4 regions of the Streptomyces sp. NPDC001868 genome follow, and region 4 is predicted to be linked to each of the others. Evidence: riboswitches for the same ligand, from Rfam matches in the RefSeq annotation. Region 4 holds a riboswitch; each other region holds the start of a gene.

Evidence for each region. A riboswitch is a leader RNA that binds a small molecule or an ion and turns the genes downstream of it on or off. The one in region 4 is predicted to bind cobalamin.
Region 1: linked by a shared signal. The riboswitch ahead of ABT147_RS21210 (cobalamin biosynthesis protein) and the one ahead of ABT147_RS35175 (energy-coupling factor ABC transporter permease) in region 4 are both predicted to bind cobalamin.
Region 2: linked by a shared signal. The riboswitch ahead of ABT147_RS27735 (CbtA family protein) and the one ahead of ABT147_RS35175 (energy-coupling factor ABC transporter permease) in region 4 are both predicted to bind cobalamin.
Region 3: linked by a shared signal. The riboswitch ahead of ABT147_RS10885 (ribonucleoside-diphosphate reductase subunit alpha) and the one ahead of ABT147_RS35175 (energy-coupling factor ABC transporter permease) in region 4 are both predicted to bind cobalamin.

What each region holds. Positions count from the first base shown of each region.
Region 1 is NZ_JBEOYO010000017.1:65,647-73,426, reverse strand. Features, by position in the region: gene cobO (cob(I)yrinic acid a,c-diamide adenosyltransferase) at 1-55, opposite strand, end outside; gene ABT147_RS21220 (putative cobaltochelatase) at 56-2,164, opposite strand; gene ABT147_RS21215 (cobyric acid synthase) at 2,343-3,860, opposite strand; gene ABT147_RS21210 (cobalamin biosynthesis protein) at 3,857-4,828, opposite strand; cobalamin riboswitch at 4,936-5,065, opposite strand; gene ABT147_RS21205 (hypothetical protein) at 5,388-5,699, shown strand; gene ABT147_RS21200 (hypothetical protein) at 5,743-5,964, opposite strand; gene ABT147_RS21195 (inorganic phosphate transporter) at 5,996-7,246, opposite strand; gene ABT147_RS21190 (lysozyme) at 7,480-7,780, opposite strand, start outside.
Region 2 is NZ_JBEOYO010000027.1:4,697-12,476, forward strand. Features, by position in the region: gene ABT147_RS27725 (heavy metal translocating P-type ATPase) at 1-2,181, opposite strand, end outside; gene ABT147_RS27730 (heavy-metal-associated domain-containing protein) at 2,295-2,588, opposite strand; cobalamin riboswitch at 2,741-2,894, shown strand; gene ABT147_RS27735 (CbtA family protein) at 2,938-3,207, shown strand; gene ABT147_RS27740 (DUF5134 domain-containing protein) at 3,951-4,811, opposite strand; gene ABT147_RS27745 (hypothetical protein) at 5,179-5,469, shown strand; gene ABT147_RS27750 (DUF6153 family protein) at 5,717-6,148, shown strand; gene ABT147_RS27755 (multicopper oxidase family protein) at 6,225-7,780, shown strand, end outside.
Region 3 is NZ_JBEOYO010000007.1:64,730-72,509, forward strand. Features, by position in the region: gene mctP (monocarboxylate uptake permease MctP) at 1-478, shown strand, start outside; gene ABT147_RS10875 (nucleoside hydrolase) at 833-1,822, shown strand; gene ABT147_RS10880 (GNAT family N-acetyltransferase) at 1,920-2,426, shown strand; cobalamin riboswitch at 2,490-2,625, shown strand; gene ABT147_RS10885 (ribonucleoside-diphosphate reductase subunit alpha) at 2,748-5,171, shown strand; gene ABT147_RS10890 (ribonucleotide-diphosphate reductase subunit beta) at 5,171-6,181, shown strand; gene ABT147_RS10895 (hypothetical protein) at 6,333-6,554, opposite strand; gene ABT147_RS10900 (GlxA family transcriptional regulator) at 6,648-7,610, shown strand; gene def (peptide deformylase) at 7,645-7,780, opposite strand, start outside.
Region 4 is NZ_JBEOYO010000043.1:69,832-77,611, reverse strand. Features, by position in the region: gene ABT147_RS35195 (MarR family winged helix-turn-helix transcriptional regulator) at 1-54, shown strand, start outside; gene ABT147_RS35190 (substrate-binding domain-containing protein) at 11-1,129, opposite strand; gene nicT (Nickel transporter NicT) at 1,269-2,420, opposite strand; gene ABT147_RS35180 (DUF1775 domain-containing protein) at 2,680-3,414, opposite strand; cobalamin riboswitch at 3,634-3,817, shown strand; gene ABT147_RS35175 (energy-coupling factor ABC transporter permease) at 3,848-4,555, shown strand; gene ABT147_RS35170 (energy-coupling factor ABC transporter substrate-binding protein) at 4,567-5,061, shown strand; gene cbiQ (cobalt ECF transporter T component CbiQ) at 5,068-5,823, shown strand; gene ABT147_RS35160 (energy-coupling factor ABC transporter ATP-binding protein) at 5,825-6,688, shown strand; gene ABT147_RS35155 (amidohydrolase family protein) at 6,718-7,587, opposite strand; gene ABT147_RS35150 (L-rhamnose mutarotase) at 7,584-7,780, opposite strand, start outside.

The DNA of each region.
Region 1 (7,780 bases), on a different contig from region 4:
GCTGACGAGTCGTCAGTCCGTCGTCGGGTACGACACTCGGCTGTCCCTGCGGCATCTACGCCACCCTCCTCGAAGTCCCCTGCGTGCCCTGCACGCCCTTGGCGCCCTGCACGCCCTTTGCGCCCTGCGTTCCCTGCACATCCCGGACCAGCCCGGCGATGGAGTCCGCCCGCAGCTCGTCCAACGTCACCGCCGTACCGCCCAGTTCACCCGCGAGCCGCCCGGCGAGGCCCAGCCGGACATGGCCCGACTCGCAGTCCACGACCACGGACGCGTGGCCCTCGGCCGCGAACAGCCGTGCCGCGCGCCCGGCGAGCGCGACGGGCTCCGGCCCGCCGGTCGCCCGTCCGTCGGTCACCACGACGACCAGCGGCCGGCGCGCGGGGTCCCGCAGCCGCTCCACCCGCAGCACGTCGTGCGCCTTGAGCAGCCCGGCCGCGAGCGGCGTCCGCCCGCCCGTCGGCAGCGACTCCAGCCGGGTCGCCGCCGCGTCCACGGACGAGGTCGGCGGCAGCGCCACCTCGGCGGCCGACCCCCGGAAGGTCACCAGCCCCACCTTGTCCCGCCGCTGATAGGCGTCGAGCAGCAGCGACAGCACCGCGCCCTTCACGGCACTCATCCGCTGCCGCGCCGCCATCGACCCGGAGGCGTCGACCACGAACAGCACGAGGTTCCCCTCACGCCCCTCCCGGGTCGCCTGTCGCAGATCGTCCCGCCGTACGACCAGTCCCGGCCCGGACCGGCCCCGCGTCCGCTGATGCGGCGCGGCGGCCTGCACGGTCGCCGCCAGATGCAGCTTGGTCAGCGCGCCGCGCGGCCGGCGCGCCCCGGTCGTGCGCCCGTGCTCGGTCCGCGCCCGCGAACGCCGCCCGGCGGCACCCTCCCCGAGCCCCGGCACACTCAGCACCTTCGTACGAAAGGGTTCGGCGGCCCGTACGGCGGACTGCTCCCCGGCGGCGGGCGCCTGCGCCGGCACGCCCTCCCCGGACTCGGGCTGAGCACCACTGTCGCCGCTCTGCGGCCCCTCGGACTCCGGAGCGGGCGGCTGCCCACCACCGGGCCCGTCGGGATCGGGGTCGGGGTCGGGGTCGGGATCGTCGTCCTGCGAGTCGGTCGAGTCGGTCGAGTCGTTCGGGTCCTGCGAGTTCTGCGGCGGTTCCGCGTACTCCTCCAGCGTCTCGTCGAGCTTGTCCTCGTCGAGGCCGGGCGCGTCGAACGGGTTCCGGCGTCGCCTGTGCGGCAGCGCGAGCAGTGCGGCCTGCCGCACATCGTCCGCGAGCACCTCGGTCCGCCCGGCCCACGCGGCGAGCGCGGTCGCCGTCCGGGCCATCACGATGTCGGCCCGCATCCCGTCCACCTCGAAGGCCGCGCAGGTCGCCGCGATCTGCCGCAGCACCCCGTCGCCCAGCACCACCGACGGCAGCAACTCGCGTGCGGCGACGACCCGTTGCCGTACGTCGGCCTCCTCGTCCGCCCAACGGGCCGCGAAACCCGCCGGATCGTCGTCGTAGGCGAGCCGCCGCCGGACGACCTCCACCCGCTGGTCCGGCTCCCGCGAGGCGGCGACCTCGACGGTCAGCCCGAACCGGTCGAGCAACTGCGGCCGCAGCTCGCCCTCTTCGGGGTTCATCGTCCCGACGAGCAGGAACCGCGCGGCATGCCGTACGGAGACGCCCTCGCGCTCCACGTACGAGGCGCCCATAGCCGCCGCGTCGAGCAGCAGGTCGACCAGGTGGTCGTGGAGGAGGTTGACCTCGTCGACGTAGAGGATGCCCCGGTGCGCGTCCGCGAGCAGGCCCGGCTCGAACGCCTTCACGCCCTCGGAGAGCGCCCGCTCGATGTCGAGGGCGCCGACGAGCCGGTCCTCGGAGGCGCCGACGGGCAGTTCGACCATGCGGGACGGCCGGGTCTCGAACGCCGGTTCGTGCGGCCCGTCCGGGCACGCGGGGTCCGGATTCGTGGGATCGCAGGAGAACCGGCACCCGACGACGACCTCCACCTCCGGCAGCAGCGCCGCGAGCGCCCGCACGGCGGTGCTCTTGGCGGTGCCTTTCTCGCCGCGCACGAGCACACCGCCGATGCGCGGTGAGATGGCGTTGAGGAGCAGGGCGAGTTGCAGGTCGCCCTGCCCGACGACGGCGGTGAAGGGGAAGTGCGAGCTCACGCGTTGGTCCCTCCTACGGGTGAATGGGTGAGACGGGGGTGGCTTGGTGGCTCATGGGCGATCAATCTGGTGCCGTGCTCCCTGCCCGAGCGGGGATGGCCCGGCCATGTCGCCTCGCATGGGCGGCGTTCTCGTCTGCTCCCCGCGCCTGCGGGGATTGCCGGAGACAGGGGCGCCCTCATCCGGGCACCCCCGGCGCCCCCGGCGGCACGAACGGCAACCCCGCCGGCGCCCCCGACTCGATGAGCCGCCACAGCGCGTCCGTGTCCGCGTGTTCCTCGATCAGATCGCCGAGCCGGTCCAACTGCTCCTCGCGCAGCGCGGCGAACGAGGTGTCGGCGGCCGGTACGAAACGGCGCCCCGAAGCGGCGGCCACCTCGCGCAGGAAGGCCCGCCGGAACCCGTCCGACTCCAGCGACCCGTGCCAGTGCGTGCCCCAGGTCTGCCCGACCCGACAGCCGTCCAGGAAGGCTTCCCCGCCCAGCACTTCGGCGACCCCGTGATGGATCTCGTACCCCTCGACCCGCTCCCCGAGGGCCTCACCGACGGGCCGCGTCAGCGTCTTCTCCTCGGCGAACCGCACCCGGACGGGAAGGACTCCCAGCCCCTCCACCCGCCCCCGCCGGCTCTCGACGTCGTCCTCGATGTGCTCCCCGAGCACCTGGAACCCGCCGCAGATCCCGAGCACCGGCCGCCCCTCCGCCGCACGTCGCAGGACGGCGTCAGCGAGGCCCCGCTCCCGCAGCCACTCCAGCGCCCGGACGGTGCCCCGGGTCCCCGGTACGACCACGAGGTCGGCGTCGGCCAGTTCCTCGGCCCGGTCCACGAACCGTACGACGACACCGGGTTCGGCGGCGAGCGCGTCCACATCGGTGAAGTTGGACATCAGCGGGACCGCGCACACGGCGACCCGCAGCACGTCCTCCCCGACGGGCGGCGCGACGTTCGACTCCCGGACCGTCCCGCGCAGCGAGACCCGCAGTCCGTCCTCCTCGTCGATGCCGAGCCCGTGCCGGAACGGCAGCACCCCGTACGTCCGCCGTCCGGTGAGCCCGTGCAGCATGTCGAGCCCCGGCTCCAGCAGGGAGACGTCGCCCCGGAACTTGTTGACGAGGAACCCGGCGACGAGCGCCTGGTCCTCGGGCGAGAGCAGCGCGACGGTCCCGAAGAAGGACGCGAACACGCCCCCACGGTCGATGTCGCCGACGACGAGCACGGGAAGCCCGGCGTTCCGGGCGATCCCCATGTTGACGATGTCGGTGCGCCGGAGATTGATCTCGGCGGGGCTGCCGGCCCCCTCACAGATCACCGCGTCGTACGTGCTCCGCAACTCGGCGAGACACTCCAGCACGGTCCCGAGCAGCCGCTGTTGCCGTCCGCCGTGGTACCCGCGCGCACTCATCTCCCCGACGGGCTTGCCCAGCAGCACCACCTGACTGCTGCGCTCACCCCCGGGCTTCAGCAGCACGGGGTTCATGAGCGCGGTGGGCTCCACCCGGCAGGCCTGCGCCTGCATGGCCTGGGCCCGCCCGATCTCCGCGCCCTCCTTCGTCACGAAGGAGTTGAGCGACATGTTCTGCGCCTTGAACGGCGCGACCTTGACGCCCTGCCGCACCAGCCACCGACAGATCCCGGCGGTGACGACACTCTTCCCGGCATCGGAGGTCGTCCCGGCGACCAACAGCCCGCCACTCATCCCTGACTCCTCGACCGCCGCGCCGAGCGCCCCGCGACGCGCCCCCGCAGCACCGCCGCACCCGCACCGACCCCCAACGCGAGCCAACTCACCCGCCGGGACAGCCGCACAGCCCGCTCGATGTCCCCCACGACGACGGCCCGCCCCTCCCCATTCAGCACCGGCCGATGCTCGACCCGCCCCCCGTACGACAACGTGCCCCCCAATCGCACTCCGAGCGCCCCCGCGAACGACGCCTCCACCGGCCCCGCGTTGGGACTCGGATGTTTCCCCGCGTCCGCCCGCCAGGCCCGTACGGCACCCCGGGCGTCCCCGCCGACGGCGGCGGCCAGCATCGCGGTCAGCCGGGCACCCGGCCAGCCCACGACATCGTCGAGCCGCGCGGAGGCCCAGCCGTACCGCCGATACCGCTCCGACCGGTGCCCGACCATGGCGTCCAGCGTGTTGACGGCCCGGAACCCCACAAGCCCGGGCACACCCGCGACGGCCCCCCACACGAGCGCCCCCACCACCGCGTCGGAGGTGTTCTCGGCGACGGACTCCACGACGGCCCGCGCGATCCCGTCCGCGTCGAGCGCCTGCGGATCCCGCCCGCACAGATGAGGCAACCGGGCACGAGCGCCCTCAAGATCCCCGGACTCCAAGTACCGCCCGACGGCCCGAGCCTCGCGCCCGAGCGAGGTCCCCCCGACAACGGCCCAGGTGGCGGCGGCGGTCAGGGCGACGGAGGCCGTACGCGACGGCCGTACGGCGGACGCGGCGGCGGCTCCCAGCGCCACGGCGCCGCCCGCGCACACCGCGGTGTGCAGCGCGCCCCACCCCCGGTGGTCCCGCCACAGCACCCGCTCCACGGCACCGGCGGCCCGCCCGAACGCGGCGACCGGATGCCCCCGGCGCGGATCGCCCAGCAGCAGATCACCGAGAAGTCCGGCGGCGGCGCCGTACGCGAACACGCGATCGGCACGCATCGGTTCAGCCGTTCACGGGGTCGGGCAGGGACCGGGCGTCGAGCCCCGACGGGCAGCCGCGCATGGCGCACATGGCGATGTGTCCTCACTCAGGGTGTCCACGCCCTGGTTCGACGAGACCGACGGCGAGAGTTCCTGGCTCCCGGGAAGGGCTTCGAGAAGCTCCCCCGGTGACAGTGGCGGGACCGCGCCGGACTCGCACCGGCTTCCTCTCCTGCCGTCGTACATGGCCCCGGCAGTCCACCACGCCCCCGGAAGACCCGTCAACTTGCTGTTGACCTGCGGCGCAGCGGTGTGCTGAGGCCCACACCGCCGAAATCCCGTCAGACACCCGAATCGGCTCCTTCCGCGCTCTTCCCCGATGCCCGGGCCGGGAACACCTGAGGGAACGACAGGAAGTGGCCGCCGGGCCGAGCGCGTCATGGTTCGTGACGCGAACTCACACAGTGACGCGCTGCTCGTCTACCGCTACGCGCCGTGGTGTGGTTTTCTGGCGGGGCTTGTGGACCCGGGAGCGGGCGGATCGTGAAGTTCCGCCCGGGGGACGGGAGGTGCGCACATGGCAGACCGAGCGAGGGGAACCGCCTCGGCACGCACGGGGAAGTCGGACGCCTGGCGAGAACGGGTGACCGAGGCCGCCCCACTGGCTCTCTTCTGCTCCGTGATGGGCGTGCTGTCCGTCGGAGCGGGCGCCCTGGCCGGGCTTCTGGTGCCGGGCGGTGATGTGCGGGCCCTGGTCTGGCTGGTGGTGACCGTCCTCGGTGCCGCCGGGGCCGGCCTGTGGTGGGGACTGACCCCGGTCACGGAACGGCTCCGGGTCCTGAACCGGGCGCTGGGGGAGGCGCGGCCCCGAAGGCCGCACCACCGCTGACGAGGCCGCCCCACGGCCCCGAAGGGCCGTGGGACTTCCGGGCTCAGGTCATGATGAGCGAGATGCCGTACGCCACTGCCGCCGCGCACAGCGCGAAGCAGACGTACGCCCCGGTGGTCGCGAGCGCCACCGAGTCGCCCCGGGTCGACGCCTCCTCCCGCTTGGAGAGGCCGACGATGCCCAGGGTGAAGAGGCCGACGAGGGCCACGGTGACCACGAGGCTGACTCCGAAGACGGAGCCGAGGGCTGCCCAGTCGATGTGCATGGTGGTGATCTTCCTCAGGGGGTCGCGGGGCTCAGACGGCGGGCGTCGGCGTGGACGCGTTCGCGGAGGCCGTGGTCTCGGCGGCGGGGGCCGGGATGGTCGCCGTGAGGTCCTCGGTCACGGTGCCGGCCGGCGGCGGTGTCACGGCCGCCATCGCCGTGGTCACCACGCCCGGCGACTCCTCGGCGTCGTTCACGTTGGTGTGGTCGATGACCTCACGGCGTGAGACCACCCAGATCGCGGCGCTGGAGGCGACGAGGAAGACCGCGACGACGGCGGTGCCCCAGCTGCCGAAGGACGTCACCCACTCGGCGAGCGCGGCGACCAGCGCGGCGGCCGGCAGCGTCAGACCCCAGGCGACGAACATCCGGGTCGCGGTGGACCAGCGGACCACCCCGCCCTTGCGGCCGAGGCCCGCGCCCATCACGGCACCGGAGACCGAGTGCGTGGTGGAGAGCGAGAAACCGAGGTGCGAGGAGGCCAGGATGACCGTGGCCGCGCTGGTCTGGGCGGCGAAGCCCTGCTGCGGCTGGAGGTCGGTCAGGCCCTTGCCCATCGTGCGGATGATGCGCCAGCCGCCGAGGTAGGTGCCGAGGGCGATGGCCGCGCCGGCGGAGACGATGACCCACACCGGCGGGTCGGAGTCGGGCGCGAGGGCGCCGCCGGCCACCAGGGCGAGGGTGATGATGCCCATCGTCTTCTGGGCGTCGTTCGTGCCGTGGGCCAGCGAGACCAGACCGGCGGAGGCGATCTGTCCGGCGCGGTAGCCCTTGCCGGAGGCCTTCTCGCTGGTGTGCCGTCCGAGCCGGTACGTCAGCCGGGTGGCGAGCAGCGCCGCGACACCGGCGACCAGCGGGGCGGCGACGGCGGGGATCAGCACCTTGGTGACGAGCACGTCACCGTGGACCGAGCCGACGCCGACCGAGGCGATGGTGGCGCCGATGAGGCCACCCATCAGGGCGTGCGAGGAACTGGAGGGGAGCCCGACGAGCCAGGTCAGCAGGTTCCAGAGGATGGCGCCCACGAGCGCCGCGAATATGACCTCTGGCTGTATGCCGGACTCGTCGACGAGCCCCTTGGAGATGGTGTTGGCGACCTCTATCGAAAGGAACGCGCCGACAAGGTTGAGCACGGCGGACATGGCCACCGCGACCTTGGGCTTCATGGCGCCGGTCGAGATGGTGGTGGCCATCGCGTTGGCGGTGTCGTGGAAACCGTTCGTAAAATCGAACGCAAGCGCGGTGATGACCACGATCGCGAGGATCAGCGAGAAGTTTTCCATTTACCCGGTCTTCTTTTGGATGTCAGTGGCACGTGGACCGTAGGCAACCTGGGTGAACGGAAGATGAACTGGGACGGGCGCGGGGGTGTAGTGAATGCGGTGCCGCCGTTCCGCTTGTGTGTCGGCGGATGTGTCGAGCTCGACGGAGCGGCGGCCTGGCGTTCGAACTGAGGCGGAATGCCGAGGTCCGGTGGCTCTTCGCCCCTCGGCGGACACCCGCGCCCCTCGGTGCGTCACCCCTTGGCGAACTCCTTCAGCCGGCCCGTCGAGCCGTTGAAGAGATTCTGGTCACCCGGCAGGCTCCCGCTGCCGTTGTCGTACTGCCAGATCGTCCAGAACTTCCACCCCGCCGGGAGCTCCCCGGCCCCCGAGGAGTCGTACCGGGCCAGCCACAGCGCGTGGTTCCGGCCGAAGGCCGCGCTGTTGCCGGTGCAGGTCTTCCACCAGTGCGTGGTCGTGTAGATCACCGGACGGCGGCCCGTGAGGCGCTTGACCTCGTCGCTGAACGACGCGATCCAGCCGACCATCCGGCTG
Region 2 (7,780 bases), on a different contig from region 4:
GAACAGGTTGCCCTTGATGGTGGTCAGGGTCCTGCGGGAGAGCCGGATGGCGTCGGCGGCCACCCGCAGGTCACCGCGTACGAGAGTCAGGTCGCCTGCCTCGATCGCCGCGTCCGTGCCGGTGCCCATGGCCAGGCCGAGGTCGGCGGTGGCGAGGGCGGCCGCGTCGTTGACGCCGTCGCCGACCATCGCGACCGTACGCCCCTCGCTCTGCAGCCGCTTGACGACGTCGACCTTGTCCTGGGGCAGGACCTCGGCAATCACCTCGTCGATGCCGACGGCCTTGGCGACGGACTCGGCGACGAGTTGGTTGTCGCCGGTCAGCAGGACGGGCGTCAGGCCCAGACAGCGCAGCTCGGCCACTGCCTCGGCGCTGGTGTCCTTGATCGCGTCGGCGACGGTGAGGACGCCGCGTGCCTTGCCGTCCCAGGCTACGGCGATCGCCGTACGTCCTTCTGCCTCTGCGGCGGCCTTGGCCTCGGCAAGCTCCTGGGGCAGCTCGATGACCCTCCCCCACTCTCGGCTTCGCTCGAGTGGGGGGACCCCCATCTTGAGCAGCTTCTCGCGGCCGACGAGCACCGCGTGTCCGTCGACGACGCCCTGCACGCCGAGGCCGGCGACGTTCTCGAAGTTCTCCGGGACCGGCAGACTTCCGGCTCGCTCGGCCGCCCCGGCTGCGATGGCCTGGGCGATCGGGTGCTCGGAAGCGTGCTCCAACGCGCCTGCCAGCCGCAGCAGTTCGCCCTCGTCCACGCCCGGTGCGGTGAACACGTCCTGGAGGGTCATCCGGCCGGTGGTGACCGTGCCCGTCTTGTCCAGGACGACCGTGTCGACGCGGCGGGTGGACTCCAGGACCTCGGGGCCCTTGATGAGGATGCCGAGCTGGGCGCCGCGCCCGGTGCCGACCATCAGGGCGGTCGGCGTGGCCAGGCCCAGGGCGCAGGGGCAGGCGATGATCAGGACGGCGATGGCGGCGGTGAAGGCGGACACGGTGTCGCCGGTGGCTCCGAGCCAGACTCCGAACGTGGCGACCGCGATGAAGATGACGACCGGTACGAAGATCCCGGAGATCCGGTCGGCGAGCCGCTGCACCTCGGCCTTGCCGTTCTGCGCGTCCTCGACGAGCTTCGCCATCCGTGCGAGCTGGGTGTGCGTGCCGATGCGGGTCGCCTCGACGACGAGCCGGCCTCCGGCGTTGACGGTGGCGCCGGTGACGGCGTCCCCTACGGTCACGTCCACCGGCACCGACTCGCCGGTCAGCATGGAGGCGTCCACTGCGGAAGCGCCCTCGACGACGGTGCCGTCGGTGGCGATCTTCTCTCCGGGCCGTACGACGAAGCGGTCACCGACAGCCAACTGGCCAACGGGGATGCGTACTTCCTGGCCCCCGCGCAGCACCGCGACGTCCTTGGCGCCCAGCTCCATGAGCGCCCGCAGCGCCGCACCCGACTTCCTCTTGGCGCGAGCCTCCAGATACCGCCCGGCGAGGATGAACGTGGTCACTCCGGCCGCGGCCTCCAGGTAGATGGAGGAGGAGCCGTCCCCGCGGGAGATGGTGAACTCGAAGCCGTGGCGCATGCCCGGCATCCCGGCGTGTCCCCAGAACAGCGCCCACACCGACCAGCCGAGCGCGGCGAGTGTGCCGATCGACACCAGCGTGTCCATGGTGGCGGCGCCGTGCCGGGCGTTCGTCCAGGCGGCCCGGTGGAAGGGGAAGGCGCCCCAGACGACGACGGGAGCCGCCAGGGTCAGAGACAGCCACTGCCAGTTGTCGAACTGCAGAGCCGGAACCATCGCCATCAGAACGACAGGCACGGTGAGCACCAGCGAGATGTACAGGCGCTGCCGCAGGGTCAGCAGTTCACCGTCCGCCGCCGGAGCGGTCTCTCCCTCGCGCTCTTCGGTGATGGCGGAAGCGGGCGGGGGTGGCTCCTCGGCGGTGTAGCCGGTCTTCTCGACGGTGGCGATCAGGTCGGCGACCTCGACGCCCGCCGGGAACGAGACCTTCGCCTTCTCGGTGGCGTAGTTGACGGTAGCGGTGACGCCGTCCATACGGTTGAGCTTCTTCTCGATGCGGGCGGCGCACGAGGCACAGGTCATGCCGCCGATGGAGAGCTCGACCTCGGCGGCGGGCGCGGGCGCCGTGCCGGTGAGTGTCTTCTCGGGAGCCGTGCTGGTCATGGGCTTATCTCCAGGGGGAGGCCGGGACGTACGGCGTCCGTATCAGCGGAGCGGTACGTCCCGGCGCGGGAGGAATTCGCTGTCCGGGGCCTTGGGCGGCCTCGAAGGGAGCGTCAGGCGCGGCCGACGAGCTCGTACCCGGCCTCGTCGACGGCGGCGCGGACGGCCTCCTCGTCGAGTGGGGCGGCGGAAGTGACGGTCACCTCGCCGGTGTCGGCGACAGCGTTGACCGCGGTGACGCCGGCGAGCGCGGAGATCTCCTGGGAGACCGCGCCCTCGCAGTGGCCGCAGGTCATGCCGGTCACCTTGTAGCTGGTGGTGACGCCGACGCCCTGGACATCGACCGTGTCACCGGAGCCGCAGGATCCGCAGCAAGAGCCGGAGCTGGAGTTCGTCTCAGTGGTCATGGCTACTTCCTCAGGGTGTGGATGCGTGAGTCGTCCTGCGCGGGAGAGGCGTTGTTCCCCGTCCTCTCCCACGGACGCCAACACTATACCCCCTAGGGGTATTCTCCCCAGTGTGGCGCTGCCCGCTCGGTCTGGTCGGTGCGATCCGTCTACCGCTAATGTGCTTAGTAGGTGTCGCGACGTGCGGCGAACAACTTCACATCGAAGCGACGGTGAGCAGGAACCCGGTGAGAATTCGGGGCGGTCCCGCCACTGTGACCGGGGGTGCCCCGGGAGTCGGACGCTGACCCGTCGTCCTCCTGAACTGGTCGTCCACCCGCTGCGAGACGGCCTGATCGCCGCCGCGGCCGTGAGCCTGGCACTGGTCGCGTTGGACGCGGTGTTCTTGGACCAGGGCGCGCTGCTGTCACCGATGCTGGGCAAGATCGCGACATCGGCCAACTACATTCACGAGTTCGCCCATGACGGCCGGCACCTACTCGTCCGCTATCCGGCCAACCCGCCGGGGGCGGGCGATCCGGGGACGCTCGACACCCGGGTGAACGCGTGGCTCGCCGCCATGGCGATCGGAGTGATCGCCGTCGCCCTGGCCTGGCGCGTCCATCGGTGGCTGGAGTAGCACGGTCGTCCCGCGCCGCTGTGCCAGCTGGCTGTGACGGCCATCGTGCTGGCCGCGCTGGCGTCGCTGTTCGCCCTGCCGGACAGCCCTGACGCGGTGACCGCCCCAGCCGCGCTCGTGTGGGACTTCAGGGTGCTCTCGGCCGCCTCCATGGGTCTGCTCTGGGGCGGGCCGGCCGTGGCTTCGGGTTGCTCGGGGTGGGGGCGGCCCATGCCCGGACGACGGCGAGCGTGCGTACGGCGGCCGCGCCTGTCGCCTGACGCCCAGGTGGGATGACCTCGGTCGTCGCACCCGCGAGATGTCCGCGTCGACCGAGTCCTTGATGGCTCAACGGACGATCAGGGTGCCTTTCATCTCCGGATGGAGGGTGCAGACGAAGCCGTACTCGCCGGCCTCGGAGGGGGCGGTGAAGGTCCCGGATTCCCCACCGGCGATGTTCCCGGTGTCGAAGGCATCGCCGTCCGTGGCTGTGAGGAGTGCACGGCGGAGTCCTTGTTCACCACGGCGACGTTCTCGCCCGGCCGCACTTCCGGACCAGCCGGGCTGAACGCGAAGTCCTCCATCGTGATGCGGAGCGCGCCTGCGGACTTGATGAAGGAGGCGCTGACGAGATGGCGGGGCTGGGCGAGGTCGGAGAGGAGTCGTCGTCCCCGTTGGCGCAGGCGGTCGCGAACAGCAGGGCGGCGATTGCCCCAAGAGCCAGTGGGGCGGCACGGCGGCGGCGATGCAGTGGCCAGGAGGCCTCACACGGCCATCATCAGCAACATCGCGGACATGGTCCCGCCCATGCCGATGTGGGCCGCCAGCGCAGCGTCGGGCGCGGCCCCGAGTTTGCGGCGCCGCCCGTGGCCCGTTCGCTGTGCTGTCCGTGCCCTCTCCCACGCCGAGATCGTCAGCGAGGCCAGGAAGACCAACACCGTGTCCGGCATGGCCAGCAGCCAGCGGCCCAAACTGCGTGAGCTCGAACCCCGGCTGCCCCGGCCGGTGCCCCGGACCTTGGCCCACACGGACGCGCCGACCGACAGCAGGAAGTACACGGCGAGGGCCACGACCAGGAACCGCCACACCGAAGTGGACCCGGCGGAGGCGGTGGCATCGGCTGCGGTGTGCGTCATGCCGTGCGTGTCCGCCCCATGCGTGGACCCCATACCCTCCATGGACTCCATGCCGGCCATCTCATGCGTGTGCGTCGCGTTCGCCGTGTTCTCCATGCCCGGCATGTGCGCCATCGAGTGCCCGCCGCCCAGGGCGAGCACCGGTCCGGACGAGGTGCTTGTCATTGCGAGCGTCATGATCACCATGCCGGCACTACCGACGATGAGGTGGACCCAGTGCCGACCGTGCTTCCATCCGCCTTCGCGCGCGTGCCTGGCCGCCATCGCGACGCCTCCGAGCCCGAGGAGGGCGAATGCCCCTGACCACCACATGCCGTAGTCCGCATACCAGGCGACGGTCGCGGGCAAGGCCATCGCGGCCATGCACAGCCCCATCAACAGGTCGCCTCCGGCCGCGAGCCGGGTCACGCCGCTGGTGGTCACCAGGCGGACCGCGCTGACGGCGGCCACCAGGGCGGAGACCAGCGCGATGGCCCAACTGAGAGCCATGGTTCCCATCTTCACCTTCCCGATCGTCCGAACACGGCCGGACTGCGCTGCCGACGCAGCCTCGCCGCACAGAGCACTCGTGGGCGTCTCTTGGGCTGCCAACTGCTAGTGCCCTTAGTACGTCCCGGGGTTGGAGAGCGTTCAGGGTGCCAGTGGGATTTCGCGGCGCGGCGACGCGGAACTGCGACTTCAGCATTGCTAAGTGATGTCGGTCACGCTATGAGTGCGAGTGGGACACCATGCTGGGACGCCATGCGCGACGTCCGTCGTTCGTCAGACCGCTGGAAGCCGTGGAGACGACCTGCGGCGGAGAAACGCAAGCCGCGCCGCTGGTCGCGGCAGCCAGCGAACAGGGGGGATCAACGTCGTGCGTCTGTCGCGCCCGAGCCTGAGCGTCGTCCGTAGGCCGCGGCTACTGCCGCGTACCCGCACAGGGCAGCGGCGGCTGGTGCGGGCGGTCGCCCTGTGCCAAGAGCCGGGCGTCCACTCGTACGGGCTCAGCGCGGTCGACCACCACGACGCGGTCTGGTGCTACGGCGCCACCCGCGAACTGTTCGCCGCGGGCAAGGCGTCCCAGGATGCGGCGTTCGAGCCGGACCCCCAGTTCCTCGGGCCGGGGGGGGCGGGTGTGGCGCGGGCGCTGGTCCACGACCGGTGATGACGTGAGGTATCCCGCTGGTTCACGGGTTGTTGGGTGTGCCAGACTTGCTCCTGGTGCTACTAATGGATTTCGTAGCATCATCGAACCCTTCGGGCGGGTGGCCGTGGGCGGTGCAACAGGAAGCGGCGCGCAAGTGCCGGTATTGCCCACGGCCACCCCTCCGTAACCACGGCTGTCGACCAGGCATTAGGGTACCCCCTGGGGGTATGATGCTGATTCGGTGAGCACGGCACAGGTGGAGGGCATGGCTATTCGGTCAGCTGACAGCGGCGGCATAGCCGCCCGCTGGGCCTACGGGGTGCTTCTGACCTGGTGCGTCACGCTGGCCGTGCTCGTTCACCACGAGACGACCGCAATGAGCGTCACGTCGATGCCGAGCGCAGCCCATGGCCTGATGCCCCGGACGGCCCATGCCGCTCATGTGATGCCGGAGGAGACGGCGCCGGCGGTCTCGGGCCACTCCTCGCACAGCGCCGACGTCAACGGAGGGTGCTTCACTCCCGGGACGCAGCACTGCGCCACGGGGAGCGTCTCCTCCGTACAACTCGCCGTACCCGCCTCGGTCGCGTTCGATCCACTGGCGAACCCGCGTCAAGCCCTGACCGAACACGCGCCTGGCGCCGCGGTCGGCCGAGCCCCGCCCGATCTGTCTGTCCTCTCGCAACTGCGCATATAGGCCGCGCCGGACGGCGCGCGATGTGCCGTTCCCTCCGCGACCACGTCGGCAGTTTCGAATCAGAGGACACAACGCAATGAACAGCATCGACCGTCGCTCCATCCTGCTCGCCGGGCTGGGAGTCGCAGGCGCAGGAGCACTCGCTGCCTGCACCGACGCGAGTGGCACCGGCAGCGGCAACACCTTGGTCAACCCTTCCGCCTCGGCAGTCGCCGCCAAGGAGAAGAAGCGCAAGAGCACGGGACGCGAGCAGAAGCTCACCCTGACCGCCGCGTCCGCGAGGATCGACCTGGGCGGTGGCGTCATGCCCAGGACGTGGGCCTTCGACGGACGCACCCCGGGCAAGGAGGTGCGCCTCTCCGTCGGTGACACCCTGGTCGCCGAGCTGTCGAACCAGCTCCCGGACAAGACGGCCACGTCGATCCACTGGCACGGCATCGCCCTGCGCAACGACATGGACGGCGTGCCGCCCGCGACCCAGACCGCCGTCCGGGCCGGCTCGGCCTTCACCTACAAGTTCGTCGCCGACGCCCCCGGCACCTATTTCTTCCACCCGCACGTCGGCGTCCAGCTCGACCGAGGCCTGTACGCGCCGCTGATCGTCGAGGACCCCAAGGAGGCCCTCGCGTACGACGACGAGTGGGTCGTCCTCCTCGACGACTGGGTCGACGGCGTCACCGGTACCCCCGACGAGGTCTTCGCCGAAGTCAGGCAGGGCATGGGCGGCATGCACACAGGGGACAGCGGCAGCTCGGGCTCCGACGGCATGGAGGGCCATGACATGGGGAGCATGAACATGAACATGAACATGGACATGGGGGAATCCGCGTCCCCATCGGCTTCCGCCTCGTCCGGCGGCGGGTCGATGAAGTTCATGTTGATGGGCGCCGAGAGCGACCTGCTCGGCGGTGACGCCGGTGACGTGAACTACCCGCACCACCTGATCAACGGCCGGGTGGCCACCGACCCGGACGTCTACACCGGCAAGCCCGGCAAGAAGGTGCGGCTGCGCATCATCAACGCGGGCGGGGACACCGCGTACCGGGTGGCCCTCGGCGGCCACAAGCTGACCATCACCCACACCGACGGCTTCCCTGTCGAGCACCAGGAAGTGGATGCTTTGCTGGTCGGCATGGGTGAGCGTTACGACGTCCTGGTCACCCTGGGCGACGGGGTCTTTCCACTCGTGGCCGTGGCCGAGGGTAAGAACGCGAACGGCCTGGCTCTGGTGCGCACCGGCTCGGGGAGCGCGCCGAAAGCGACTGTCCGCCCGAAGGAACTCGACGGCATGATCATGACGGCTTCTCAGCTGCGGGCGGCCGATGGCGTTCGCCTGAAGTCCGCCAAGACCGACGTCACACACGAGATCAAGCTGACCGGTGGCATGGAGAAGTACGACTGGGCCATCAACGGCACGCCGTTCGACATGAACGACCCCGAGGCGAACCCGATCGTCATCGAGGAGGGCCAGCGAGTACGGCTCGACTTCGTCAACGACACCGACATGTGGCACCCGATGCACCTGCACGGCCACACGTACCAGCTCGGAGCGGCCGGCCCGCGCAAGGACACCTCGATCGTGCTGCCGAAGAAGAAGCTGTCCGTCTTCTTCGACGCCGACAACCCGGGCCA
Region 3 (7,780 bases), on a different contig from region 4:
CAAGGTCTCCAAGCTGGTGTCCCTGCTGGTGAAGGTCGGCGCCCTCGCCTTCGTCCTCACCATGGACAAGACGGTCGCCATCAACTTCCAACTGCTGGGCGGCATCTGGATCCTCCAGACCTTCCCGGCCCTGGTCGGCGGCCTCTTCACCCGCTGGTGCCACCGCTGGGCACTCCTCGCGGGCTGGGCGGTCGGCATGCTGTACGGGACGATCGCCGCGTACGGGGTGGCCTCGCCCACGCAGAAGCACTTCGGGGGCTCCTCGGCGGAGATTCCCGGGATCGGTGAGATCGGGTACATCGGTCTGACGGCGTTCGTGCTGAACGTGGTCGTCACGGTCGTGCTGACGTTCGTCCTGCGGGCCGCCAACGCCCCCGACGGCATCGACGAGACCCGGCCGGAGGACTACACGGCGGACGCGGGCGACGCGGGCGTCCAGGTGGAACTGCCGCCGGCGACGGCGGGGTCGAGCCACTAGGTTCGCGTACCGGATTCCGGGGCGGCGCGGGGTGTCTTTCGCCCCCGCCGCCCCTACCCGTCCCATCCCCCAGGGGCGGTGCCCCTTCGACCCCCTTCGCGCTCCGCGCGGGATGGGTGGGTGAGTGAGTGCGGGTCCGGTGGGGGCTGGTCGCGCAGTTCCCCGCGCCCCTGAAAAAGCAGGGGCTGCGCCCCTCGCTTTTCGCCCCGAAAGGGCCGGAGGCCCTTAAGGGGCGCGGGGAACTGCGCGAGAAGCCCCACGCACCGGCACCTTGGGGGTCGAAGGGGCGCAGCCCCTGTTGGATGGGACGGGTAGGGGCGGCGGGGGCGAAACCCATCCGGCTACGCTGGCCGCGTGACCGCTCGCACCCCGATCGTCCTGGACAGCGACCCCGGCATAGACGACGCCGTAGCCCTGCAGTACCTGCTCGGCACGGACCTGTGGGACCTCAAGGCCTACACATCGGTCGGCGGCAACCTCCCGGCAGCGGCCACATACGCCAACGCCCGCGCCCTGACCCGAGCCCTCCGCATCGACGCCGACGTCCCCGTACACAGAGGCACGGGCCGCCCCCTCTCCCGCCTCCCCTACCGAGAGGCCTCCGCCTTCCACGGCCCGGCGGGCCTCGGCGACGAAACCCTCCCCGACTCGACGGCCCCGCACCCCACGGAGTCGTCCGCACAGGCCCTCCTGCGGCTCTCCCGGGAGTACGAGGGCGAGCTGACCCTCTGCGCGACCGGCCCGCTCACGAACGTGGCCGTCGCCCTGCTGGAGGACCCGGACTTCGCCCGCCGCATCGGCAGGTTCGTGTTCATGGGCGGCGCCGCCCACGTCCCGGGGAACATCACCCCGGTCGCCGAGTTCAACATCTGGGCCGACCCGGACGCCGCCGAGATCGTGCTCTCCTCCGGCATCCCGTTCACCATGGTCGACCTGGACGCCTCGCACCGCTGGCTGTTCCGTCCCGCCGACCTCGCCGCGCTGGAGGCCGCGGGCCCGGGCGCGGCCCTCGCCGCCCGGCTGATGCGTACCTACATGGACGCCTACACCCGCCACGGCGGCGACGGCACCTGCCCGCTGCACGATCCGCTGGCCGTCGGGGTCTGCGGGGACGAGGCGTTCATCGAGGCGGCCGAGGGGGCGGTCGTCGTGGAGTGCGCGAGCGAACTCACGCGCGGCCAGACCGTGTTCGTGCCGGCCGCCGCCCACCGCGTCCACTACTCCGAGTCCCCCGCCCTGACCGCCCGTCTCGGCGCCACGGGCCGCGTCGCCCTGGGGCCGGGCACACGCGACTTCAGCAGGGACTTCGTGGCGACGCTGCCGCGGTGGCCTGCGGTGGGCTGAGCGGAACACACCCGTCCGGGTCGGATCATCGGACAAGTCTTCGCCCCTGTGGACAACTGCGGGCCCCGCTCCCGCCCGCTGATGCACACTGCGACGCATGGACATCACGATCAGGCCCGTGGCCCCGGACGAGTACACCACCCTCGGCGAGACCACCGCGCAGGCTTACCTCGGCGACGGACTCCTGGACTTCGGGGAGAGCGATGCGTACCTCGTCGAGCTGCGCGACGTGGCGAAGCGGGCCGCAGCGGCCGAGGTGCTCGTCGCCGTGGCGGACGGCCGGGTGCTCGGCGGTGTGACCTTCGTCCCGGCGGGCGGCCCCATGGCCGACATCGCCCGTGCGGGAGAGGCCGAGATACGGATGCTCGCGGTCGATCCGGAAGCGCGTGGGCGGGGTGTCGGCGAGGCCCTCGTGCGGGCCTGCGTGGAGCGCGCCCGGGCCGTGGAGGGCTGCGTCCGCGTGGTGCTGTCGACCCAGCGGAGTATGCACGCCGCCCATCGCGTCTACGAACGCCTGGGCTTCACCCGCACACCGGAGCGCGACTGGAGACCTCTCCCCGACCTCTACGACCTCACGCTGATCACCTATGAGTTGACGCTCTGACACCCTGCGAAGTCGATGGCGACACAACATGTGGGGGTGCCACCGCGCCCCGGCACTAGATGTATGCTCATGCTCGCTGTCGCCGCAGGGGAATCCGGTGCGAATCCGGAACTGTCCCGCAACGGTGTACTCGCGTGCGTACATCTCCATTTGCGCACGCCTGTTCAGTCCGAACACCTGCCGACAGCGCACCCGGCCGTCCGGTCCGGGTGCCTGACGTCCGGGCCTCGTGGAATGGGCCGGTGGACGCGACGCCGCGTGCGCTCGTGTGCTGCCGCCTGCCCTCCGCAAGGCCCCTTGCCGAGCGAGGGAGAGCCCCACGTGACCATCGCGCCAGCCGACCCGGTTTCAGCCGATTCGGTTTCAGCCGACCTGGCTTCAGCCGAACCGGCGACGGAGACCGACGGTCCCGGGACCGCGTTGCTGCGGACCCTGACCGAGCTGACCGTCGACCTCCCCGACGCCGATCCCGGCCGGGTCGCCGCCGCCGCGTTGCGAGGCCGGTCCTCGCGTGCGGCCTCCGCCGAGATGATCGTGGAACTGCGAGAGCTGGCCACGGAAGCGGCCGCGGGACTCATCTCCGAGGACCCCGCCTACTCGAAGCTGGCGGCCCGGCTGCTGGCCATCGGCATCCGCGCCGAGGCCGCCTCGCAGGGGGTCACGACGTTCACCGAGTCCATCGCCGTCGGCCACCGGGAAGGTCTCGTCGCCGACCGCACGGCGGAGTTCGCCCGTGTGCACGCCGGGCGTCTCGACGCCCTGATCGACCCGGCCGGCGACGACCGCTTCGGCTACTTCGGCCTGCGCACCCTCCACAGCCGCTATCTGCTCCGGCACCCGATCACCCGCAAGGTCATCGAGACGCCCCAGCACTTCATGCTGCGGGTGGCGAGCGGCCTCGCCGAGGACGACACCTCCCGTGCCGTCGACGAAGTCGCCGCGCTCTACCGGCTGATGAGCCGCCTCGACTACCTCCCCTCCTCCCCCACGCTCTTCAACTCCGGTACGCGCCACCCCCAGATGTCGTCCTGCTACCTCCTGGACTCCCCGCTGGACGAGCTGGACTCCATCTACGACCGCTACCACCAGGTGGCCCGCCTCTCGAAGCACGCCGGCGGCATCGGCCTGTCGTACTCCCGCATCCGCTCGCGCGGTTCGCTGATCCGGGGCACCAACGGGCACTCCAACGGCATCGTGCCGTTCCTGAAGACCCTGGACGCCTCGGTGGCGGCCGTGAACCAGGGCGGCCGGCGCAAGGGCGCCGCGGCGGTCTACCTGGAGACCTGGCACTCCGACATCGAGGAGTTCCTTGAGCTGCGCGACAACACCGGTGAGGACGCCCGGCGTACGCACAACCTGAACCTGGCGCACTGGATCCCGGACGAGTTCATGCGCCGGGTCAACGCCGATGAGCAGTGGTCGCTGTTCTCGCCGTCCGACGTGCCCGAGCTGGTCGACCTGTGGGGCGAGGAGTTCGAGGCCGCGTACCGCGCGGCGGAGGCGAACGGCCTGGCGAAGAAGACCATCCCCGCCCGTGATCTGTACGGCCGCATGATGCGCACCCTCGCGCAGACCGGCAACGGCTGGATGACCTTCAAGGACGCGGCCAACCGCACGGCCAACCAGACGGCCGAGCCGGGCCATGTCGTCCACTCCTCCAACCTCTGCACGGAGATCCTGGAGGTCACGGACGACGGCGAGACGGCGGTCTGCAATCTGGGCTCGGTGAACCTGGGCGCCTTCGTGGACCGGGCGACGGGCGACATGGACTGGGAGCGGCTGGACGAGACCGTCCGCACGGCCGTCACCTTCCTCGACCGCGTCGTCGACATCAACTTCTATCCGACCGAGCAGGCGGGCCGCTCCAACGCCAGGTGGCGCCCGGTCGGCCTCGGCGCGATGGGTCTCCAGGACGTCTTCTTCCAGCTGCGCCTGCCCTTCGACTCCCCGGAGGCGAAGGCGCTGTCCACCCGGATCGCCGAGCGCATCATGCTCGCCGCGTACGAGGCCTCCGCCGACCTCGCCGAGCGCGGCGGCCCGCTGCCGGCCTGGGAGAAGACCCGTACGGCCCGTGGTGTGCTGCACCCCGACCACTACGGCGTCGAGTTCACCTGGCCGGAGCGCTGGGCGGCCCTGCGCGAGCGCGTCGCGACGACGGGCATGCGCAACTCCCTGCTTCTCGCGATCGCGCCGACGGCCACCATCGCGTCCATCGCGGGTGTGTACGAGTGCATCGAGCCGCAGGTGTCCAACCTGTTCAAGCGCGAGACGCTGTCGGGCGAGTTCCTCCAGGTCAACTCGTATCTGGTGGCCGAGTTGAAGAAGCTCGGAGTGTGGGACGCGCAGACCCGGGAGGCGCTGCGCGAGTCCAACGGCTCGGTGCAGGGCTTCACCTGGGTGCCGCAGGACGTCCGCGACCTGTACCGCACGGCCTGGGAGATCCCGCAGCGCGGCCTGATCGACATGGCCGCCGCCCGCACCCCGTATCTGGACCAGTCCCAGTCGCTGAACCTGTTCCTGGAGACGCCGACCATCGGCAAGCTCTCCTCGATGTACTCGTACGCCTGGAAGTCGGGCCTGAAGACGACGTACTACCTGCGCTCCCGCCCGGCGACCCGTATCGCCCGCGCGGCCCAGGCCCAGGCCCGGCAGCCCGAAACGACCATCCCCGTCCAGCAGGCCGGCTCGGAAGACGCCGTCGCCTGCTCCCTTGAGAACCCCGAGTCCTGCGAGGCCTGCCAGTAATGTCCAGCGACCAGAACCTGCTCGACCCCGGCTTCGAGCTGACTCTCCGTCCCATGCGCTACCCGGACTTCTACGAGCGCTACCGGGACGCGATCAAGAACACCTGGACCGTCGAGGAGGTCGACCTCCACTCGGACGTCGCCGACCTGGCGAAGCTGTCCGAGGGCGAGCAGCACATGATCGGCCGGCTGGTCGCGTTCTTCGCGACGGGCGACTCGATCGTGGCGAACAACCTCGTGCTGACCCTCTACAAGCACATCAACTCCCCCGAGGCGCGGCTCTATCTGAGCCGCCAGCTCTTCGAGGAGGCCGTGCACGTCCAGTTCTATCTGACGCTCCTGGACACCTACCTGCCCGACCCGGAGGACCGGACGGCGGCCTTCGCGGCGGTGGAGAACATCCCCTCCATCCGCGAGAAGGCGGAGTTCTGCTTCAAGTGGATGGACTCGGTGGAGAAGCTGGACCGCCTGGAGTCCAAGGCGGACCGCCGCCGCTTCCTGCTCAACCTGATCTGCTTCGCCGCGTGCATCGAGGGCCTGTTCTTCTACGGCGCCTTCGCGTACGTCTACTGGTTCCGCAGCCGAGGCCTGCTGCATGGTCTGGCGACGGGCACCAACTGGGTGTTCCGCGACGAGACGATGCACATGTCCTTCGCCTTCGAGGTGGTGGACACCGTCCGCAAGGAGGAGCCGGAGCTCTTCGACGACCTGCTCCAGCAGCAGGTCACGGACATGCTGAAGGAGGCCGTGGAGGCCGAGCTGCAATTCGGGCGCGACCTGTGCGGTGAGGGCCTGCCGGGCATGAACACCGAGTCGATGCGGCAGTACCTGGAGTGCGTCGCCGACCAGCGGCTGACCCGCCTCGGCTTCGCGCCGGTCTACGGCTCGGAGAACCCGTTCTCCTTCATGGAGTTGCAGGGCGTCCAGGAGCTGACCAACTTCTTCGAGCGGCGCCCGTCCGCGTACCAGGTCGCGGTGGAGGGCACCGTGGACCTGGACGAGGACTTCTGAGCCGGTCCGCCTCCAGATGACGGCGTCCCCGGCCGACGTGACCCTCGGGGTCGTCGTCGGGCCGGGGACGTACCGGTGGCGGCTGCCCGCCGCCGTGATGATCACCCACCGTGACGATCACCTCGGTGCCCTCGGCGATCTTCACCCGGGGTCAGGCGGCGCGGGCGACGCGGTGCGCGTGCGCGGCGGTGCCGCGGGCGTACCGCTCCGGGCCGGCCCCGTCGAGGGCGGCGGTACGTTCCTCCGCCTCCCTGAGCTGCCGGTCGACGCGCCGGTCGTGCGCGACGCCGATGATCGCCGGCAGTACGACCAGGGCGAGCAGTCCGAGAACGGCCAGCATTCCGATGAGTCCTTGCAGCTGTGTCGTATCCATGGACACCACTGTCGTACCGAATACTCCTTACCAACAGTGGCAGGACTGCCGTACAGCCTCGATTTACTGCCACATGCGAGGCACACTGGCAGCATGCTGAAAAACGTGGCCGCCATCCTCCTGGACGGAGTGCATCCCTTCGAGCTGGGTGTCGTCAGCGAGGTCTTCGGACTGGACCGCAGCGACGAGGGCCTGCCGGTGTACGACTTCGCGGTCGCGTCGGCGGAGGGCCCCACCCTGCGGACACACGCCGGGTTCACGGTCTCGACGCCGTACGGCCTGGACCGGCTCGAAGAGGCCGACCTGGTCGTCGTACCGGCGGGCGACAGCTATGTGCACCGGATCTACCCGGCCGAGCTGCTGGACGCGCTGCGCCGGGCCGCCGACCGGGGTGCCCGGGTGCTGAGCGTGTGCTCGGGGGTGTTCGTGCTCGGCGCGGCCGGGCTGCTGGACGGACGGCCGTGCGCGGTGCACTGGCGGCACTCCGAGGAACTGGCCCGGCAGTATCCGCGGGCGGTGGTCGAACCGGACGTGCTGTACGTGGACGCGGACCCGGTGATCACCTCGGCGGGCACGGCGGCCGGTATCGACGCCTGTCTGCACATCGTCCGCAAGGAGCAGGGGCCGGAGGTCGCCAACCGGATCGCCCGGCGGATGGTGGTGCCGCCGCACCGCGACGGCGGACAGGCGCAGTACATCGAGCGACCGCTGCCCCGCTCGCAGTGCGACACGGTCGGCGAGGTGCTCGTGTGGATGGAGGAGCACCTCGACGAGGAGGTCACCGTCGAGCAGCTCGCCGCCCGCGCGCACATGTCCCCGCGCACGTTCGCCCGCCGCTTCCAGCAGGAGACCGGGACCACGCCGTACCGCTGGATCCTGCGTCAACGGGTGCTGCTGGCCCAGCGGTTGCTGGAGGCGACGGACGAGACGGTGGACGCGATCGCCTGGCGCACCGGCTTCGGCACCGCCGCCGCCCTGCGCCATCAGTTCGTCCGGTCACTGGGCACGACCCCGCAGGCCTACCGCCGGACCTTCCGGGGCCCGGAGGCCGCCTGACGGCAGGCCGGTCGGCGTGACCCGGTGGGGCGGCTCAGTCGTTGGCGACCACGGGGTACCGGGGCTCGTTCTCGGCCATCTGCCGCAGCGCGTCCTTGCGTTCGCGCTTGGAGAGCCGGTCGATGTACAGGTAGCCGTACAGGTGGTCGGTCTCGTGCTGCAGACACCGC
Region 4 (7,780 bases):
CGGGGCAAGGTCACCGCGGGTCGTGCGGAGCGCGCAGCTGGGCGAGGACGTTGAAGTCGTAACCGTCCGCCTGCGCGAGGTAGATGCGCTGGCGCACATGCCGCCCGTCCAGGCTCAGCAGGCCGCGCGGCCCCTCGTAGGAGACGGTGTCGGCGGTCGCCCCGATCGCGGTCACGTCCAGGGCGCGCGCCCGCTCGACGAGCGCCGCGAGCAGCAGGACACCCTCGTAACAGGACTCGCCGAGGCTGCCCGGCGTCGGCGCCTCAATACCGAAGCGGCCGGCGTACTGGCCGTGGAAGTCCAGGGTGTTCTGGTCGGCGAGGGAGGCGAAGAACCCGGCCGTGCTGTACAGGTCGAGGGTGGCGTCGGGGCCGCTGCCCATCAGCATGTTCTCGTCCATCAGCGTGCTCAGCCGCAGACACCGCCGGTCGAGTCCGAAGGCGGCGAAGGCCCGGTTGAAGCGGACGGCGTCACTGCCGACCAGGAGCATCAGGACCCCGTCGGCGTCGGCCCGCTCGATGCGCCGCAGGACGTCCTCGAAGTCCTCGGTGCCCAGCGGCAGATACGCCTCCCCGCAGACCCGGCCCCGGCACGCGCGGGCGTAACCCCGGGCCGCCCGCGCGGTGCGGCGGGGCCACACATAGTTGTTTCCGACGACGAACCAGCGGCGCGTGCCCCGGGCCTCGGCGAGCAGCCGCATGGCGGGCAGCAGTTGCCGGGACGGGGTCTCGCTCGTCATGAAGACGCCCTCGGTGCGCTCCCCGCCCTCGTACAGCGCCGTGTACACATACGGCACCCGGTGCGCGATGCGCGGGGCCACCGCCTGGCGTACGGAGGAGATGTGCCAGCCGGTGACGCCCTGGACCGCGCCCGAGGCGACCAGGGCCTCGACGTCCTCGGCGACCCGCGACGGCTCGGCCCCGCCGTCGACCTCGATCAGCCGCAGCTCCCTGCCCAGCACTCCCCCCGCCTTGTTGACCTCCTCTGCGGCCAGCCGTGCGCAGGCGCCGCAGGTGGGGCCGAAGATGCCGGCGGGCCCCTGCATCGGGTAGACGAGGGCGACGTTCAGGGTCGAGGCGTCGGCCGTGAACCACTCGGGGGTGTGGAGGCGCGGCGGTGGCCGGTTCATGGCCTCATGATGGCGTGATCGTCATCGGCGCCCCAGGTGGTGCCACGGATCGAGACCGATTCGTAGGCGCGGCTCGCGAAGACGCGGGGCGTGGGCGGGCGTCCGGCGGGCGGGCGAGTGGGCGAGGGCGGGCCGGGGTTCAGCCCGTCGTCCACTTCTCCTCGATCCGCCCGAACCGCCAGACCAGCAGGGCGACCGCCCAGGTGACGAAGAACAGGCCGACGACGACATAGCCGACGGTGTTGAGGTCGAGGCCGGAGACCCGGTCCCAGAACGTGCCGTGCAGATGCGCCTTCTCGGCCACGAGGCCGAGCAGTTCGACCGTGCCGATGATGAGGGCGACGGCCACCGAGAGGCCGGTGATGGTGAGGTTGTAGTAGACCTTACGGACCGGGTTGGCGAACGCCCAGCCGTAGGCGAAGTTCATGAACGAGCCGTCGATCGTGTCCAGGAGCGACATACCGGCCGCGAACAGGATCGGCAGGCACAGGATCGCGTACCAGGGCAGCCCGGAGGCGGCTCCCGAACCGGCCAGGACCAGGAGCGCGACCTCGGTCGCCGTGTCGAAGCCGAGGCCGAAGAGCAGGCCCAGCGGGAACATCTGCCACGGCCTGGTGATCGACTTCATCAGCCGTCCCAGGAGCCGGTTCATGAAGCCCCGGCTGTCGAGGTGCCGTTCCAGCGTGGCCTCGTCGAAGGCGCCCGAGCGCATCCCCCGGAACACCTTCCAGATGCCCACCATGATCACCAGGTTGATGATCGCGATGATGTACAGGAAGGTCCCGGAGACGGTGGTGCCGACCCAGCCGGTGATGTCGTGCAGTGCGGAGCCGTCGTCGTGCACCGGGTCGGCGAGCGCCTTGACGCCGAGGGTGAGCAGGAAGGTGAGGGCGAAGACGATCGACGAGTGGCCGAGGGAGAACCAGAAGCCGACCGACAACGGGCGCTGCCCCTCGCCCATCAGTTTGCGGGTGGTGTTGTCGATGGCGGCGATGTGGTCGGCGTCGAACGCGTGCCGCATGCCCAGGGTGTAGGCGGTGACGCCCATGCCGATGCCGAAGGTCTTGCCGCCGACGCCGTAGTGCTCGGGGGCGACGATCACCACCAGCGTGAACCAGCCGATGACATGCAGCGCCAGGATGAACCCGGCCATGCCGCCGAGACTCGCCCACTCCTCGCGGGTCATCGAGGCACGGATCCGACGCCATGAGAAACCGCCCTGATCTGCCTGATCTGACCGATCTGCCTGATCTGTGGGGGCCGAGCGGGCGGTGTCGGGAACGGTGGCCATGGGGCGGGTGCCTTACCTGTCGTGCCGCGTGCGTGGTGTCGAGCCCCTTCAGCTTTGTGCGGTGTGGTCGTAGCTGCAACTGGGTCGCAGTAAAGCTCGTGCCACGTTTCGGTCAGGCCGAGGCCGGAGCCAGGCTCTCCCAGTGGACCGCGCGGTCAGGCGGTGACCCCGAGGGCCACCGCCGCCGCGACGGCGGCACCTCGTATCGTCCAGCGATGTGACCTGCGGGTTTGGGTTCGGACGTGCGGCCTGGGGTCCGTCAGGCGGTTCCTCCGCGGCGGGACTGGAGCCACCAGGCACCGCCGCCGAGCACGAGAAGGACGACCGCGCCGATACCGAGGGGTACGGCGAGGGAGCCACCGTCGTCGTCGGTGCTGTCCGCGGCGGCCTCCGCCGACGGTGCCGACGACTCGGCGCTCGGCTCCGGCGTGGGCGAGGCGGTCGTGGGCTCTTCCGAGGGGGTGGGGCTCACCACTTCGGCGCCGGGCGCGGCGGCCTTCAGGTCCAGACGGGGTGCCGGGTGACCGTGGCCGTGGCCGTCCCCTCCGGACTCCTCCTCCAGTTCGATCCAGCGGTCCACCTTGCCGTCGCTGTACGACTGGAGGGTCTTGAAGACCAGCGACTTGGCGTCGGGCAACTGCCGTACGGTGACGGCGTACTCGACGTCCTCCCCCACCGCGAGCTTCGCGCCCGAGACGGTGAAGCCCCGGTCGGTGGGGGCGAACTTCCAGCCGTCCGGCCCCTCCTTGTAGGTGATGTCGGCGGGGACCAGGCCCTCGGGGAGGATCACCTCCAGCTTGGTGATGCCGGCCGAGGCGGACTCCGACTCCGCGGAGAAGGTCAGTTCGACGTTCTGGTCGAGGGCGCGGGCGCCCTCCGCCTCGACCTCCGCGTGGGCCGCGGCCGGCCCCGCGGTGGCGACGGCGACCGCGAACGCGGCTGCGGTGAGAACGCCGAGACGGCGTGAACTGCGTACCAAGGTCGGGCGGTGCACTGCGGACTCCCTGTGCCGACGGCGTGAAGGGTGAATTCAAGCGCAGGGCGTGACCTGTGGCCAAGGGCGACCAGGTGTGCGAGCGGTTCCGGCCATCCGTCGGCATCGTGGGGGCGCTCGTGTGCGGCGTGGGGGTGGTGGGGCGTGCGCCGTGGTGTGAGCTGTTCCACGGCGCCCGCGCGCCCCTCGTCTCCGCTTGTCAGCGCCCTTATATGGGCACTACTGTCACCACGCCTTGGTGAACGGGAAATCCGGTGTCATGCCGGTGCGGCCCTCGCCACTGTGATCGGGAAGTCCGGCTCCAGTCCTCACGGACAGCCACTGGGTCCTTGTGACCCGGGAAGGCGGAGCACGGGCGGTGGTACCCGTAAGCCAGGAGACCGGCCAAGGCGCGTCAACCATCCACGAGGTGCTGGAGAGGGTCTGCTGAGCCATGCACATAGCCGAGGGTTTCCTTCCTCCGGCGCACGCGATCGCCTGGGGCGTCGCGTCCGCGCCATTTGTCGTCCACGGAGTACGGGCACTCACCCGTGAGGTCAAGGAGCACCCCGAGAGCACGCTGCTGCTCGGTGCCTCGGGAGCCTTCACCTTCGTCCTGTCCGCGCTGAAGCTTCCGTCCGTCACGGGGAGTTGCTCCCACCCCACCGGCACCGGCCTGGGCGCCATCCTGTTCCGGCCGCCGATCATGGCCGTGCTGGGCACCATCACCCTGCTCTTCCAGGCACTGCTGCTCGCCCACGGCGGCCTGACCACGCTCGGCGCGAACGTCTTCTCGATGGCGATCGTCGGCCCCTGGGCGGGCTACGCCGTCTACCGGCTGCTGCGGCGGTTCGATGTGCCGCTGATGGTCACGGTGTTCTTCGGCGCGTTCGTCGCCGACCTGGTCACCTACTGCGTCACCAGCGTGCAGCTGGCGCTCGCGTTCCCCGACCCGAGCAGCGGCTTCCTGGGCGCGCTCGGCAAGTTCGGCTCCATCTTCGCCGTCACGCAGATCCCCCTCGCCGTCAGCGAGGGCCTGCTCACCGTGCTCGTGATGCGTCTGCTGGTGCAGTCGAGCAAGGGCGAACTGACCCGGCTCGGCGTGCTCCTCACCGGCAGGCGCGACCGCACCGCGACCGAGACCGAGGCGGTGGCCCGATGAGCAGGAACACCATGAACAAGAACACGAAGATCAACGCCCTGCTGCTGCTCGTCGTGGCCGCGCTCGCCGTCCTGCCGCTGGCCCTCGGCCTCGGCGACCACAAGGAGGAACCCTTCACGGGCGCCGACGCGGAGGCGGAGACGGCGATCACCGAGATCAAGCCGGACTACGAGCCCTGGTTCTCCCCGCTGTACGAGCCGCCGTCCGGCGAGATCGAGTCGGCGCTCTTCGCCCTTCAGGCGGCGCTCGGCGCGGGCGTCCTCGCCTACTACTTCGGTGTCCACCGGGGCCGACGCCAGGGCGAGGCACAGGCCTTGGCGCGACTGGGCGGCGGGGCCGACGACCCCGGAACGGCTCCGACGACCCCGGCGGCTGCGGCGACCCCGACGACCCCGGCGACTCCGGTGACTCCGGTGGGCGCGACGGTCGCACCGGCCTCGAAGGCCGCCACCGGCGACGAAGGCCCGGCCGGTGGCACCGGGGAGCCCCCGGCCGGGCGGGCCTGACCTCCCGTGCTGCCGATCGACGCGGCGGCGCACAGCAGTCGCTGGCGCCGCCGCCACCCCGTGGACAAGGCCGTGCTCGGGCTCGGCCTCACCCTGCTCGCGATCTCGCTGCCGCCCTGGCCCGGCGCGGCCCTGGTCCTGCTGACCGCGCTCGTCGTGCTCCTCGGCCCGGCGGGCGTGCCCGGCCGTCGGCTGTGGCGTGCCTACCGGGTGCCGTTGGGCTTCTGTGTGACCGGCGCGCTGCCGCTGCTCGTCCAGGTCGGCGGGCCCGACGGGTTCGTGACCCTGGCCGACGGCGGCCCGGTCCGCGCCGGGGAGTTGCTGCTGCGCACCTCGGCGGCCTCCCTGGGCGTCCTCCTGTTCGCCTTCACCACACCCATGTCGGACCTGCTGCCGCGCCTGGTGAAGGCCGGGGTGCCCGCGCCCGTCGTGGACGTCGCGCTGGTCACGTACCGCATGAGCTTCCTGCTCCTGGACTCCGTGCGCCGGATCCGGGAGGCGCAGGCGGCCCGGCTGGGGCACACCACACGGGCCGCCACCTGGCGTTCGCTCGCCGGCCTCGGCGCCACCGCGTTCGTCCGGGCCTTCGACCGGGCGGCCCGGCTGCAGACCGGGCTCGCCGGACGCGGTTACGACGGCACCCTGCGCGTCCTGGTGCCCGAGGCCCGGGTCTCGGCCCGGTTCACCGTGGCCAGTGTCGCCCTGCTCGCGGCGGTGGCCGCCCTCACCCTCGTACTGGATTCGTCCTGGAAAGGCCGCTGACATGAGCGAGCCCGTGCTGGTCGCCCTGCGGGGCGCGTCCTTCGCGTACGAGGACGGTCCCGCCGTGCTCAGCGATCTCGACTTCGAGGTGCGTGAGGGGCGCGCGCTCGCCCTGCTGGGCCGCAACGGCAGTGGCAAGACCACGCTGATGCGGCTGCTCAGCGGTGGACTGCGGCCCCGTACGGGCGGGTTGGCGGTCGAGGGGCGGGCGGTGACGTACGACCGCAAGGGGCTGACCCGGCTGCGGACGACCGTTCAACTGGTCGTGCAGGACCCGGACGACCAGCTGTTCGCGGCGTCGGTCGCGCAGGACGTGTCGTTCGGGCCGCTGAACCTCGGGCTGTCCGACGCGGAAGTGCGGGCCCGCGTGGACGAGGCACTCGGCGCGCTCGGCATCGCGGCCCTCGCCGACCGGCCCACCCATCTGCTCTCCTACGGCCAGCGCAAGCGCACCGCCATCGCCGGCGCGGTCGCGATGCGGCCCCGGGTGCTGATCCTCGACGAGCCGACCGCCGGGCTCGACCCCGACGGACAGGAACGGCTCCTCGCCACCCTGGACGAGCTGCGCGGGTCCGGCACCACGGTCGTGATGGCCACGCACGACGTCGACCTCGCCCTGCGCTGGGCCGACGACGCGGCACTGCTCACCCCGTCCGGCGCGCGGACGGGCCCGGTGGCCGCGATGCTCGCCCGCGCGGATCTCGTCGAGCGGGCCGGGCTACGGCTGCCCTGGGGCATCGCGGTCGCCCGACTGCTCCGGGAACAGGGGCTGTTGAGCGGAGAGGAGCCCGGTCCGCGTACGCCGGACGAGCTGGCCGCCATGGCGGGGGCGCGCGTGGCTCCCCCGATTCCGGCCGACGGCTGACACACCCGGGAGTCCTCGGCCGGGCCGCCTCAGATCCGCAGGCCGTAGGTGCGGATCGCGGTGCCCCCGAAGACCTCCCGGTCTTCGGCGGGACTCAGCGCGGGCATCACCGACTCCGCCACGTCGATGACTTCGAGATAGTCGGAGGCGAGGTTGCAGACGGGCCAGTCGGAGCCGAACATCAGCCGGTCGGGGCCGAAGGCGTCCAGCACGGTGTCGGCGTACGGGACGAGGTCCGCGACGGACCAGGAGTTCCAGTCCGCCTCCGTGACCAGACCGGAGAGCTTGCACACGGTGTTCGGCAGGGCGGCCAGCCGCCGTATCTCCCCCGCCCATGGCTCCAGTTCGCCGGAGGCGATGGGCGGCTTCCCCAAATGGTCCAGGACGAAGGTGAGTTCGGGGAGCCGGGCCGCCGCCTCCACGGCGGCCGGGAGCTGGTGGGGCTTGACCAGGAGGTCGTAGACGAGTCCCGCGTCGGCGACGGCGGACAGGCCCCGCAGCACGTCCGGGCGCACCAGCCAGCGCGGGTCGGGTTCGCCCTGCACCTGGTGGCGGATGCCCACCAGATGCTCGCCGCCGAGCCCTTCGCGCAGCTCGGCGAGGTGCTCGGCCACGTCGGGCGAGGTGAGGTCGGTCCAGCCGACGACCCCGGCGACCACGTCGCTGCCGGCGGCCATCGCCAGGAACTCGGGGGTCTCCTCGGGCACGGTGATCGTCTGCACCAGCACGGTGGCGGTGACACCGAGGGAGCGGGCCGTCGCCTCCAGCTCACCGAGGGTGAAGTCACGGCGCAGCGGGGCGAGTTCGGGACCGGTGATCCAGTCCTGGTCGCGGACGGAGAGGTCCCAGACGTGGTGGTGGGCGTCGACGACGACGGGGTCGGTGTCCGTGCCGGTCACAGTTCCCACACCACGGGCAGGCCGGCGTCTGAGCCTTCCGCCGAGTAGTCGTGGACGACGTCGAGCAGGTCGGCCATGCGGGCCTGCCAGGCGATGTTGACCGGCAGTTTCTCCAGCTCGGCGATCATCGCCGCGTAGTCCTCGACCTCCAGCAGGTGGAAGAGGTCGGTGCCGCTGCGCCAGATCGTCCACG